DNA from 4 places in the Pantoea sp. F_5 genome. Region 1 is predicted to be linked to each of the others. Evidence: predicted binding sites of a transcription regulator. Region 1 holds the regulator's gene; each other region holds the start of a gene.
The links. Region 1 encodes CRP, which controls carbon source genes, mostly activating them, when cyclic AMP is high. Its sites were predicted from a motif close to ATGTGANNNNNNTCACAT; they were not measured.

Region 1 (3,344 bases):
CGGGCCATCCCTGGCCCGCTATGCTTTGCTACAGGTGTATGCTCCCTTCGCTTCACGTCCGGCAGCCACATCCGGTTTCAGGGAGCTCGCTTCAGACAGACCCTGATCACAAAGAATCTGACAGCAGCATATAAGCTCAACACGCAGGGAACCGGGTCAGAAGAGGAAAGCGTCCCACGCCAGGGATAAAAACGCCGGGAGCGTTTTTGAACAACGCAACGCGTTGGCCCGGCTACAGGCGCACTTCAGGGATGAGGTGCGTAATCGCGTGGGCCGAGCGCCCAGGGATGGTTTAAGCGACTTTCCGATCTGGCCCGGTTTTCTGCGCAGGCTCGATCTTACCGCCGCCCAATGTTGCACGGGCCGTTAATGGTCGTTTTCAGATACTACAGCTCAATCACCTCATAGCTATGCGTAATCGTCACACCTTTACCCAGCATGATGGCCACAGAGCAGTATTTCTCTGCCGAAAGATCGACGGCGCGTGAGACCGCTTTATCCTGGAGCGCTTTGCCACTCACGATAAAATGCAGGTTGATGTGCGTAAAGATTCGCGGTGCTTCTTCACGACGTTCTGAGGTCAGTTTTACTTCACAATCAGCCACATCGTTGCGGCCTTTTTGCAGAATTGATACCACGTCAATCGCGCTGCATCCACCTGCCGCCATCAGCACCATCTCCATTGGGCTGGGCGCTTTATCACCCGAATTGCCATCCATCAGTATCTGATGGCCGGATGAGGATTCTCCAAGGAATGTCAGCCCTTCTACCCATTTCACTCTTGCCTGCATGATTTTTGCTCCGGAATACGCTGTTTTGTCGCCAGAGTACGCTTTCACCTGGTAAACAGCAATCCAGAGAAATCCGCCTGTAGCTGAAGCGAGACAACAGAAGACAGTCGGCAAAAGCTGTGCTACAAACAGTGCTGAAAATATTTTTCGTCACCCGATGGCGAAGCCGGGAAGAATGAAGCGCACTGCGCCTGATGCGGCCCGAATAATTTCCTGAAAAGGAAACGCTTGAAGCTTTCACCGCCTGACAGGGAAAACTGCCCCCTGTATTTTGGGCACGATTACAACAGAGGATAATAGCGAATGGTTCTCGGCAAACCGCAAACAGACCCTACACTCGAATGGTTCCTGTCCCATTGCCATATTCACAAGTATCCATCCAAAAGTACGCTGATTCACCAAGGTGAAAAAGCAGAAACGCTTTACTACATCGTGAAAGGTTCCGTCGCGGTTCTGATTAAAGATGAAGAAGGCAAAGAGATGATTCTTTCCTACCTGAATCAGGGCGATTTTATTGGTGAGCTTGGCCTGTTCGAAGAAGGTCAGGAGCGCAGCGCCTGGGTACGTGCGAAAAGCGCGTGCGAAGTCGCGGAGATTTCTTACAAGAAATTCCGTCAGCTGATCCAGGTGAATCCCGACATCCTGATGCGACTCTCCTCGCAGATGGCGCGTCGCCTGCAGGTCACGTCTGAAAAAGTGGGTAACCTCGCTTTCCTCGACGTCACCGGACGCATTGCTCAGACCCTGCTTAACCTGGCGAAGCAGCCAGATGCCATGACGCATCCCGACGGCATGCAAATTAAAATCACTCGTCAGGAAATTGGCCAGATTGTGGGTTGTTCACGTGAAACCGTGGGCCGTATTCTGAAGATGCTGGAAGATCAGAACCTGATCTCCGCACACGGTAAAACCATCGTCGTTTACGGCACCCGCTAACTCCTGTCATCCACGGCGTGATGGCAACATCACGCCGTTATTGTTTGTGTTGGGCCGATGTGGCGTCGAATCATTTATCATCCTGAAGTTAACTACGCCTTGCGGCAAACGCTGGTGCTCTGCCTGCCGGTCGCGTTGGGCTGGCTGGCTGGCGACCTGCAAAAAGGTCTGCTGTTCTCATTAGTGCCCGCCTGCTGCAATATCGCCGGTCTCGATACTCCGCATAAACGCTTTTTCAAACGTCTGATTGTGGGCGGCAGCCTGTTTGCCCTCGGCAGCTTTCTGATCCAGTGGCTCACCCTGCATGCGATTCCACTGCCGCTGATCCTCTTCGCTATGCCTTTGCTGCTTGGCGTCACCGGTGAGATTAGCCCGCTGCACGGCCGTCTGCTGCCCGGTACGCTTATTGCCGCCATCTTTACCCTCAGCCTGATTGGCCGCATGCCCATCTATGTCACTCCGCTGCTCTATATCGGCGGCACACTCTGGTATGGGATATTTAACTGGTTCTGGTTCTGGCTGTGGAAAGAGCAGCCGATGCGGGAGAGCCTGAGCCTGATTTACCGCGAGCTGGCCAACTACTGTGACGCCAAATATACCCTGCTGACGCAGCTGACCGATCCCGAAAAAGCGCTGCCGCCGCTGCTGGCTCACCAGCAGAAAGTGGTCGATCTGATCAACACCTGTTATCAGCAGATGCACATGCTGTCGGCAAGCCGCGATCACAGCCATAAGCGGCTAACGCGCGCTTTCCAGGTGGCGCTCGATCTGCAGGAGCATATCTCGGTCAGCCTGCATCGGCCGGAAGAAGTACAGAAGCTGGTAGAGCAGAGCCATGCTGAAGCGGTGATCCGCTGGAATGCCAAAACCATCTCGGCCCGGTTGCGGGTGCTGGCAGATAACATTCTTTATCACCAGTTACCCGACCGCTTTGCGATGGATAAACAGCTCGGCGCGCTGGAGAAAATCGCCCATCAGCATCCCGATAATCCGGTGGGTAACTTCTGCCTTTATCACTTCAACCGCATTGCGCGGGTGCTGCGCACCCAGAAGCCGCTTTACCAGCGCGATTTGATGGCAGACCGCCAGCGCCGCCTGCCGCTGTTACCGGCGCTGCGCAGCTATCTCTCGTTTCGCTCGTCGGCGCTGCGTACGGCGGGTCGCTTTGCGGTGATGCTGATGCTGGGCAGCGCGCTGGCGCTGTTCTTTAATATCCCCAAACCCTACTGGATCCTGATGACCATTATGTTCGTCAGCCAGAACGGCTACAGCGCCACCCGCGTCCGTATTCAGCACCGGGCGTTGGGCACCTTTGCCGGCCTGGTCATCGCGGCCGCTACGCTGCGGCTGGCGGTGCCGGAGTCCCTGGTGCTGTTGATCATGCTGGCGATAACCTTTATCAGCTATCGCTTTACCCGCCAGTTCTATGGCTGGTCGATGATTGGCTTTACGGTCACGGCAGTTTACTCGCTGCAACTGCTGTCACTGAATGGTGCGCAGTTTCTGCTGCCGCGACTGATGGATACGCTGATGGGCTGTCTGATCGCCTTTGGCGGGATGCTGTGGTTATGGCCGCAGTGGCAGAGCGGCTTACTGCGGCAGAACGCCCACGACGCG
Region 2 (3,344 bases), on a different contig from region 1:
GAGCAGAGCTATCGCGAAATTCAGCAGTTTATCGAGAATCCGCCCGACGATTTGCGCATTATCGAAATCTTCCCGCCGCATGTGCTGGCCAGCAGTGCCCTTGGCAGCCGTGTTGCCGCGCTGAATCAGGATTATCATCTGGGACGGCGCTGTGGCCGCTATTTCCTCGCCACGCTGGGCCAGTGGCTGAGCGATGCGGAACCGATGAGCTCAACGCGCATCGTTACGCCACCTGCGCCGGTCGCCAATGCACCGGATACCCGATTGATTATCACGCCGCCGTTGGCGGACAATGATGCAGATTATGACAAAGGATCGCTGGCATGATGTTTATCGACACGCACTGTCATTTCGACTTTCCGCCTTTCGAAGGGGATGCTGCCGACAGCCTGGCGCGCGCCGCGGAAGCGGGTGTAGAGAAGATTATCATTCCGGCAATCGATGCCAGCCGGTTTGAGCGCGTCTGCGCGCTGGCTGCTGACCACTCGCCGCTTTACGCGGCGCTGGGCCTGCACCCCATCGTCATTGAAAATCACGTTGAGGCGCATCTTGGGCAACTGGAAACCTTACTGCAACAGCGGCCACGTAAGCTGGTGGCGATCGGTGAGATCGGACTGGATCTCTATCGCGACAATCCGCAGTTTGATAAGCAGCAACGCTTTCTTGAAGCGCAGCTTAAGCTGGCAAAGCGTTATGCGTTGCCGGTGATCCTTCATTCACGCCGTACACATGACAAGCTGGCACAGATTCTGCGTCGTCACGATCTGCCGCGCTGTGGCGTGGTGCACGGTTTCGCGGGCAGCCTGCAACAAGCGCAGGCCTTTATTAAGCTGGGTTATGCGATTGGCGTTGGCGGGACCATTACCTATGAACGCGCCAGCAAAACCCGTCAGACCGTGGCGCAACTGCCGCTCTCGTCGCTGCTACTGGAAACCGATGCACCCGATATGCCGCTGCAGGGCTTTCAGGGCCAGCCAAACCGCCCTGAACGGGCGCGTCAGGTGTGGGAGGTGCTCTGCAGCCTGCGAGAGGAGTCACCCGAAGAGATTGCCGATGCGTTGTGGCACAACAGCCAGCAACTCTTCCAGCTCGATCCCGCTTTCCCGGCGCTGCATAACTGACCGGATCTGCCTCATCTGCGCTTAAATGTGATAATAGTAACATTGGGCCGACTGGCGTATAATGGCCACTAAACGCTGTTATCTGCGATTTTTGTCACAGGGAGTGTGGCACGATTGCACTAATTTCTTATCCCTATGTGACTGCTGGCACATATCAGGCCGCTTCTGAGTGTTATTATTATAACATTCCGCCGGCAAGCCGGTGGGTTGCACCCCGATCCTTTGGAGAGCCTCATGACCGATATTAAACCTCTTGCCCTGCGCGCCCTGAAACTGATGGATTTAACCACCCTGAATGACGACGACACCGACGCAAAAGTGATCGCCCTGTGTCATCAGGCTAAATCCCCGGCAGGCAATACCGCCGCCATCTGTATCTATCCGCGCTTTATTCCGATTGCGCGTAAAACGTTGCGGGAGCAGGGTACGCCGGAGATCCGCATCGCTACGGTGACCAACTTCCCGCACGGTAATGACGACATCGATATTGCACTGGCAGAGACCCGCGCCGCCATCGCCTACGGTGCGGATGAAGTGGATGTGGTCTTCCCGTACCGCGCGCTGATCGCCGGTAACAGCCAGATTGGTTTCGATCTGGTAAAAGCCTGTAAAACCGCCTGCGCTGAAGCGGACGTGCTGCTGAAAGTCATCATCGAAACCGGTGAGCTGAAAGAAGAAGCGCTGATCCGTCAGGCTTCTGAGATTGCCATTGATGCGGGTGCCGACTTCATTAAAACCTCCACCGGTAAAGTACCGGTTAACGCCACGCCGGAAGTGGCGCAGATCATGATGAATGTGATCCGTGACAAAGGCGTCAGCCAGCAGGTTGGTTTCAAACCGGCGGGCGGCGTGCGCACTGCTGAAGATGCTGCGATCTATCTGCAGATGGCCGAAGAGACGCTGGGTGCCGACTGGGCCGATGCGCGCCATTTCCGTTTTGGTGCATCAAGCCTGCTGGCGAGCCTGCTCAACACCCTGGGTCATGACAGCGACACCAGTAAAGCGGGTTACTGATCCTTCAGGCGGTCGCTGACCGCCTGTTCTCCATCCTGATTTCCCTGAACCAGGGGGCTACTTTGTTCCTGCCACAAGAAATTATTCGCAAAAAACGTGACGGCCAGGCGCTGACTGAAGAGGAGATTCGCTTCTTCATTAACGGCGTGCGTGATAACACCGTCTCTGAAGGTCAGATTGCCGCGCTGGCAATGACTATCTGGTTCCATGATATGACACTGCCGGAGCGGGTTGCGCTGACGATGGCGATGCGTGATTCCGGTACGGTACTTAACTGGAAATCACTCAACCTTAACGGGCCGGTGGTGGATAAGCACTCGACCGGCGGCGTCGGCGATGTGACGTCGCTGATGTTAGGGCCGATGGTCGCCGCCTGCGGCGGATATGTGCCGATGATCTCCGGTCGTGGTCTGGGGCATACCGGCGGCACGCTGGATAAACTGGAAGCGATTCCGGGCTTCGATATTTTCCCCAGTGATGATCGTTTCCGCGAGATCATTAAGCAGGTCGGTGTGGCGATTATCGGCCAGACCAGCTGGCTGGCCCCGGCGGACAAGCGCTTCTACGCGACGCGTGACATCACCGCCACCGTCGATTCCATTCCGCTGATCACCGCCTCGATTCTGGCGAAGAAGCTGGCCGAGGGACTGGATGCGCTGGTGATGGATGTCAAAGTGGGTTCCGGCGCATTTATGCCAACCTATGAAGCCTCAGAAAATCTGGCGCAGTCGATTGTGGGCGTTGCCAACGGCGCAGGCTGCCAGACCACCGCGCTGCTGACGGACATGAATCAGGTGCTTGCCTCGTCAGCCGGTAACGCGCTGGAAGTGCGCGAAGCGGTGCGCTTCCTGACCGGTGAACAGCGCAATCCGCGCCTGCTGGAAGTGACGCTGGCGCTCTGCAGCGAAATGCTGATCTCCGGCAAACTGGCCGCCAGCGACGCCGACGCGCGTCAGAAGCTAATGACGGTGCTGGATAACGGCAAGGCGGCTGAGGTGTTTGGCCGCATGATCGCTGCCCAGCAGGGACCGGCTGATTTCGTCGAACGCTATGACACTTATCTGCCCGCGGCAATGCTGAGTAAACCGGTTTATGCCGACCAGCCAGGCATCGTCAGCAGCATGGATACCCGTGCGCTGGGCCTGGCGGTGGTGGCGATGGGCGGCGGACGTCAGCGTGCCAGCGACAGCATCGACTACAGCGTCGGCC
Region 3 (3,344 bases), on a different contig from region 1:
AAGCGCTGAAAGAACGTGGTGCCAAACGCGTGTTTGCTTACGCGACGCATCCGATCTTCTCCGGCAATGCGGTTGAAAACCTGCGTAAATCTGTACTCGACCAGGTCATCGTCTGCGATACCATCCCGCTTTCAGACGAGATTAAGTCACTGCCGAATGTGCGCACACTGACCTTATCTGGCATGCTGGCCGAAGCGATTCGCCGCATCAGTAACGAAGAATCTATCTCGGCGATGTTCGAGCATTAATCTTCGCGGAACCGGGCCCTGTGCCCGGTTTTTTTATCTCTGCCGTCTGGATTAACGCGCTTTTTTTTCTGATTTTTCCCCGATAAATTTCCTTTTAATCCCCTATTTTCAACGCCACCCACTTTTTTACTAAAACGCAGTGCTCCCCCGCTTCTGCCTTTTAGCATTAAATGGTAATTTGCAGCGCATTTCTCATCTGAATTCAGCCACCATGAGCCTCGATATCTACACATTGTTTGTCTGCGAGCTCTACGTGCTGGGGTTTCTGAGCATTATTATGGTTTTTGCCTGGGTCGGGTCGCACTATGACCGCGTTCTTGGCTTCACCTGCCTGTCACTGGTTTTCACCCTGATTGCCGTATTCTTAAGCAGCCTGCGCAGCAGCGGCCTGCATTTCCTGCCGGTTGCGGTCGGCAATGTGTTAGTGATGCTCGCTTATGGCGGATTATTAAATGCGTTCCGGCGCTTCTGCGGTAAACCTATCGGTACGCACTGGCTACTGGGTGCGCTGCTCTGGGCACTCCTCTGCTGCTTTCCGGCGTTTTATTACAGCTTACCCAAACGGGTACTGGTATTGTGCATCGCCTGCGTCGCCTATACCGCCGCACTGATCCAGCTGGTCTGGCAGGCGCGTGACACGCTGAAAGCCACTTTCTGGCCTGCCCAGTTGCTGCTGTGGATCCACCTGTTGTTTCATCTGGCGCGCCTGTTTCTGGATAGCGCCATGCCCAGCACGCAACCCGGAGCGATTGGCGGGTCAGACTTTTCAGTTTACGTGATTCTGGAATCCATTCTGTTTGTCATCGGCCTGACGTTTACCATTCTGGCCATGGTGAATGAGCGGATGCAGATAGCGTTAAAACACACTTCCCTGCACGATCCGCTGACCAGCGTCTGGAATCGTCGCGCCTTATTTACTGAAGCCACAAAAATTGTGGCGCGCTGCCGCCGTCAGAACCGGCCGTTCAGCGCAATACTGTTCGACCTCGATCATTTTAAAAGCATCAATGATCGATATGGCCATCATCAGGGCGACCAGATTTTGATTCACTTTTGCGAAATAGTCAGAGAATTGATACCGGCTGAGGGGCGTTTTGCACGACTGGGCGGAGAAGAGTTTGCGGCCATCATTCCGGCTGGAGCACGGGATGCAGAGGCGTGGTGTGAGGCGATCCGGCTGGCGGTCTGTACATCGCAACCCAATGACATAGCTTATTCAGTCAGCATTGGCTTTGCCACGGTCACGCAAGGCCAGCAGGATTTTGAGAGTTTACTGGCGCTGGCAGATGCAGCGCTCTATCACGCGAAAGCCAGTGGCCGGAACTGCACTGCGCAGCATCCAGTCCCGGCAGCCATCAGTTAGTGGTGGGAATTGTGTGACCGGCGGCAGCGCTTGTCATAGTGACGCAGCCAGTAATAGCGATCTTCAATTTTTTCACGGCCACTGATACGCGCGCCCACCAGCCACATCAGTGCGCCAATAAAGATGCTCAGAATCGCGCCCTGCGCCAGAAACTGCGGCAAATCGAGTGTCGGCAGCTGGTTCATAATTGAAAACCCAACACCCAGCACCATTGTGACTAATCCCAGTACCATCAAGCTGTTACCCGCTACGCGGCAGTGTTGATGTTTCATGCTGCACCTCCATCCATATGAGTAAATAACCGCACACAATGTTAAGTGCCATAAGTTTAGGCAATGGCTGGGGTCCACGTTGCGGACTGGATCACACATCAGCTATAAAGAATGGCCTGGTCCTGAATGCAGCCTGTTGATTCAGATAGAAAATGATTAATCACCGTTCTGAACCATTTCGATGCGTGTGCTTTGTCATCTCGCCTGTGGCGAAGTAAACTAACGCCCTTTCGCGATAACAGCAGGATAATCATTGTGAGCAGCATTAAACTGATTGTGGGACTGGCCAATCCGGGCGCTGAATACGCCGCCACACGCCACAATGCGGGTGCCTGGTATCTGGATCTACTGGCTGAGCGCCACAATCAGTCACTGAAAGAGGAAGGCAAATTCTATGGCTATACCGCCCGCCTGGCGATAGCCGGCGAGGATGTGCGCCTGCTGGTGCCGACCACCTTTATGAACCTGAGTGGTAAAGCGGTGGCGGCAATGGCGACCTTTTATCGCATTGCGCCAGAAGAGATTCTGGTGGCGCATGATGAACTCGATTTGCCGCCCGGTGTGGCGAAATTCAAGCAGGGCGGCGGCCATGGCGGCCATAACGGCCTGAAAGACATCATCAGCAAGCTGGGCAACAACAATAATTTTCATCGGCTGCGCATCGGTATCGGGCATCCCGGCGATCGCAACAAGGTGACCGGATTTGTGCTGGGCAAGCCGCCCGCCAGTGAGCAGAAGCTGATTGATGATGCCATTGATGAGGCGGCGCGCTGCACCGAACTGTGGCTGAAAGAGGATCGCATTAAGGCAATGAACCGGCTGCACGCCTTCAAGCCTGCTTAAACGCCCGAATCGTTGCGATTCCGTGTATAATGCGCGAAATTTTTCCATTCGTCTCCGACAGTCCGCCCTCTGGCGCGCTGTCCATCCAGTTATAAAGGGTATCAAACCATGGGATTCAAATGCGGTATCGTGGGCCTGCCGAACGTCGGTAAATCCACTCTGTTTAACGCGCTGACTAAAGCGGGCATCGAAGCGGCTAACTTCCCGTTCTGTACCATTGAGCCAAACACCGGCGTGGTACCCATGCCTGACCTGCGTCTCGACCAGCTTTCTGAGATTGTTAAGCCGCAGCGCGTGGTGCCGACTACCATGGAATTCGTCGATATCGCGGGCCTGGTAAAAGGGGCGTCCAAAGGTGAAGGCCTGGGCAACCAGTTCCTGACCAACATCCGCGAAACCGAAGCGATCGGCCACGTGGTGCGCTGCTTTGAAAACGACAACATCATCCACGTTGCGGGGAAAGTGAACCCGGCGGAAGATATTGATGTCATCAACACCGAACTGGCGCTGTCCGATCTGGAAACCTGTGAACGTGCGATACAGCGCGTGCAGAAGAAAGCCAAAGGCGGCGACAAAGATGCCAAAGCCGAGCTGGCTGCGCTGGAGAAGTGCCTGCCG
Region 4 (3,344 bases), on a different contig from region 1:
GATCCAGATCGGTCATCTTAATTACAGACATGGTGAACCCTCTCGTTGATTCTCATAAGTTTTGCCAGACGCAAACCGCGTCTTACCTGAAACCGCTTGCGGCCATCGCTAACGTCGTGTCGAGCATTCGGTTAGCAAAGCCCCATTCGTTGTCACACCAGACCAGGGTCTTGATAAGGTGTTGACCGCTGACCCGCGTTTGTGTTCCATCCACAATGGCACTGTGCGGATCATGGTTAAAATCTACTGAGACTAACGGTAATTCCGTATAGTCAACTATACCACGAAATGCCCCTTCTGCCGCGCTCCGCAACAGGGTGTTAACATCACACGCTGTCACCGCGTTATGCACAGAAACGCTGAGATCAATGGCCGTCACGTTAATCGTCGGGACGCGAACGGCTATCGCCTCAAAGCGATCGTTGAATTTCGGAAAAATACGGGTAATGCCGGCCGCCAGACGCGTATCTACCGGGATGATCGACTGACTGGCTGCGCGTGTGCGGCGCAGATCGCTGTGATAGGCGTCGATTACCTGCTGATCGTGCATCGCCGAGTGGATCGTAGTGACGGTACCGGATTCAATTCCAAACGCATCATCCAGCAGTTTAATGACCGGAATAATGCAGTTCGTCGTACAGGACGCGTTGGAAACGATGCGGTCGCTGGCGGTCAGCGCCTGCTGGTTAACGCCATACACCACCGTGGCGTCGAGATCGTTGCCGCCGGGATGAGAGAACAGCACTTTTTTAGCGCCAGCCTGCAGATGCGCTTCGCCATCAGCCCGCGAGCCATAAACGCCGGTGCAGTCCAGCACCACATCCACATCGAGTTCACGCCAGGGCAAACTGGCAATGTCTGCACGGTGCAGGATGCGCAGGGTATCACCCCCCACCCACATCACATCGCGCTCCTGACGGACGTCAAAAGCAAAACGGCCATGGCTGGTGTCGTATTTCAGCAGGTGCGCCATACCGGTGGCTTCTGCCAGCTCGTTAATGGCGACCACAGTGATCTCTGCACGTCGGCCCGTTTCATAGAGCGCGCGCAGGACGTTGCGTCCAATCCGGCCAAAACCATTTATCGCTATCCGTACCGTCATTTCTCTCCTGCCACGTCAGACTGAAAAAAACGTGCCGTTAGCCTGAGCGTTTCACTGCATTTTGTACAGGAGATTCTTACCCGGCATTGTCCGAAATCAGGGCAATATGCACACCGACTGAAACGGTTCAGCCACAATAATAGAAGGAAGGAATAACAGGAATGACTGTGATCAATCTGACTGCTTAAATTTGGATCTGCGTCACAAATTCGGGCCATTGTCAGTTATTACTGGAGGAATAATAAATAAAGGGACGACAATTTCGCCCCTCTTGTTTCACTGCCAGACGGGAACGGACCCGCCTGGCCGGTTTTTACGCCAGCAGCGCCTTCGCTTTCGCGACCACGTTGTCGACGGTGAAGCCAAACAGTTCAAACAGCTGATCCGCAGGTGCAGATTCACCGAAGCTGGTCATACCCACGATAGCGCCGTTCAGTCCGGTGTATTTGAACCAGTAATCCGCGATGCCCGCTTCGATAGCGACGCGTGCGCTGACCGCTTTCGGCAATACAGATTCGCGGTACTCATCGCTCTGCTTGTCAAAAGCATCCGTTGACGGCATAGAGACCACGCGTACTTTGCGGCCTTCGCTGGTGAGTTTGTCCCAGGCACCGACAGCCAGTTCAACTTCTGAACCGGTGGCGATCAGGATCAGCTCAGGGGTGCCGTCGCACTCTTTCAGCACATAACCGCCACGTGCCACGTTAGCCAGCTGTGTAGCATCACGTTCCTGCTGCGCCAGGTTCTGACGAGAGAAAATCAGCGCGGTCGGGCCATCTTTACGCTCAATGGCATATTTCCACGCCACCGCAGATTCAACCTGGTCACAGGGACGCCACAGGCTCATGTTTGGTGTGGTACGCAGGCTCGCCATCTGCTCAACCGGCTGATGCGTCGGGCCATCTTCGCCCAGACCGATAGAGTCGTGCGTGTAGACCATGATCTGACGGATCTTCATCAGTGCCGCCATACGCGCGGCATTACGCGCATACTCCACGAACATCAGGAAGGTGGCGGTGTACGGCAGGAAGCCGCCATGCAGCGCCAGGCCATTAGCGATAGCGGTCATACCGAACTCGCGCACGCCGTAATGGATGTAGTTACCCGCTGCATCTTCGTTGATTGGCTTAGACCCAGACCAGATAGTCAGGTTGCTCGGTGCCAGGTCGGCTGAGCCGCCCAGGTATTCCGGCAGAATTTTACCAAAGGCTTCGATAGCGTTTTGTGAGGCTTTACGGCTGGCGATCTTCGCCGGGTTCGCCTGCAGCTGCTCAACGAACTTCTGTGACTCTTCCTGCCAGTTAGCGGGCAGTTCGTTGCTGACGCGACGTTTGAACTCGGCAGCCAGTTCAGGATGTGCCTGCGCATACGCAGCGAATTTCTCATCCCATGCAGATTCTTTCGCCTGGCCCGCTTCTTTCGCGTCCCACTCAGCGTAGATGTCAGAAGGAATAACGAATGGCGCGTGGTTCCAGCCCAGCTGTTTACGGGTCAGTGCCACTTCATCATCACCCAGCGGTGCGCCGTGTGAATCATGCGTACCCGCTTTGTTCGGTGAACCAAAGCCGATAACGGTTTTGCACATTAGCAGTGAAGGCTTGTCGCTGACGCTTTTCGCTTCGTCGATCGCTTTAGCAATCGCATCCGCATCGTGACCATCAACGCCGCGCACTACGTGCCAGCCATACGCTTCGAAGCGCTTCGCGGTGTCATCGGTGAACCAGCCATCAATGTGACCGTCGATGGAGATACCGTTGTCATCATAGAACGCAACCAGTTTGCCCAGCTTCAGCGTACCGGCCAGCGAGCAGACTTCGTGCGAGATACCTTCCATCATGCAACCATCACCCATGAAGACATAGGTGTTGTGGTCTACGATGTCATGACCCGGACGGTTGAACTGTGCGGCCAGCGTGCGCTCCGCAATGGCGAAGCCGACTGCGTTTGCAATGCCCTGCCCCAGCGGGCCGGTGGTGGTTTCAACGCCCACGGTGTAGCCATATTCCGGGTGACCTGGAGTTTTTGAGTGCAGCTGGCGGAAGTTTTCCAGTTCGCTCAGTGGCAGATCGTAGCCGGTCAGATGCAGCAGGCTGTAGATCAGCATGGAGCCATGGCCGTTAGAGAGGACGAAACGGTCACGGTCGGCCCACAGCGGGTTGGTTGGGTTGTGGTTCAGGTAGCCGCGCCAGAGTACTTCAGCGATGTCCGCCATGCCCATTGGGGCACCCGGATGTCCCGATTT

Region 2: the regulator CRP is predicted to act here: its motif matches at 1,147-1,164, upstream of deoC (deoxyribose-phosphate aldolase).
Region 3: the regulator CRP is predicted to act here: its motif matches at 1,963-1,980, upstream of pth (aminoacyl-tRNA hydrolase).
Region 4: the regulator CRP is predicted to act here: its motif matches at 1,292-1,309, upstream of epd (erythrose-4-phosphate dehydrogenase).

What each region holds. Positions count from the first base shown of each region.
Region 1 covers NZ_VWUO01000006.1:20,169-23,512, forward strand. Annotated here, with positions in the region: gene F3I44_RS09555 (OsmC family protein) at 387-791, opposite strand; gene crp (cAMP-activated global transcriptional regulator CRP) at 1,095-1,727, shown strand; gene F3I44_RS09565 (YccS/YhfK family putative transporter) at 1,785-3,344, shown strand, end outside.
Region 2 covers NZ_VWUO01000003.1:180,904-184,247, forward strand. Annotated here, with positions in the region: gene F3I44_RS05520 (patatin family protein) at 1-327, shown strand, start outside; gene F3I44_RS05525 (TatD family hydrolase) at 324-1,121, shown strand; gene deoC (deoxyribose-phosphate aldolase) at 1,356-2,135, shown strand; gene deoA (thymidine phosphorylase) at 2,198-3,344, shown strand, end outside.
Region 3 covers NZ_VWUO01000002.1:303,099-306,442, reverse strand. Annotated here, with positions in the region: gene prs (ribose-phosphate diphosphokinase) at 1-248, shown strand, start outside; gene F3I44_RS03935 (GGDEF domain-containing protein) at 460-1,611, shown strand; gene ychH (stress-induced protein YchH) at 1,608-1,883, opposite strand; gene pth (aminoacyl-tRNA hydrolase) at 2,139-2,726, shown strand; gene ychF (redox-regulated ATPase YchF) at 2,835-3,344, shown strand, end outside.
Region 4 covers NZ_VWUO01000003.1:240,339-243,682, reverse strand. Annotated here, with positions in the region: gene pgk (phosphoglycerate kinase) at 1-31, opposite strand, end outside; gene epd (erythrose-4-phosphate dehydrogenase) at 83-1,102, opposite strand; gene tkt (transketolase) at 1,416-3,344, opposite strand, start outside.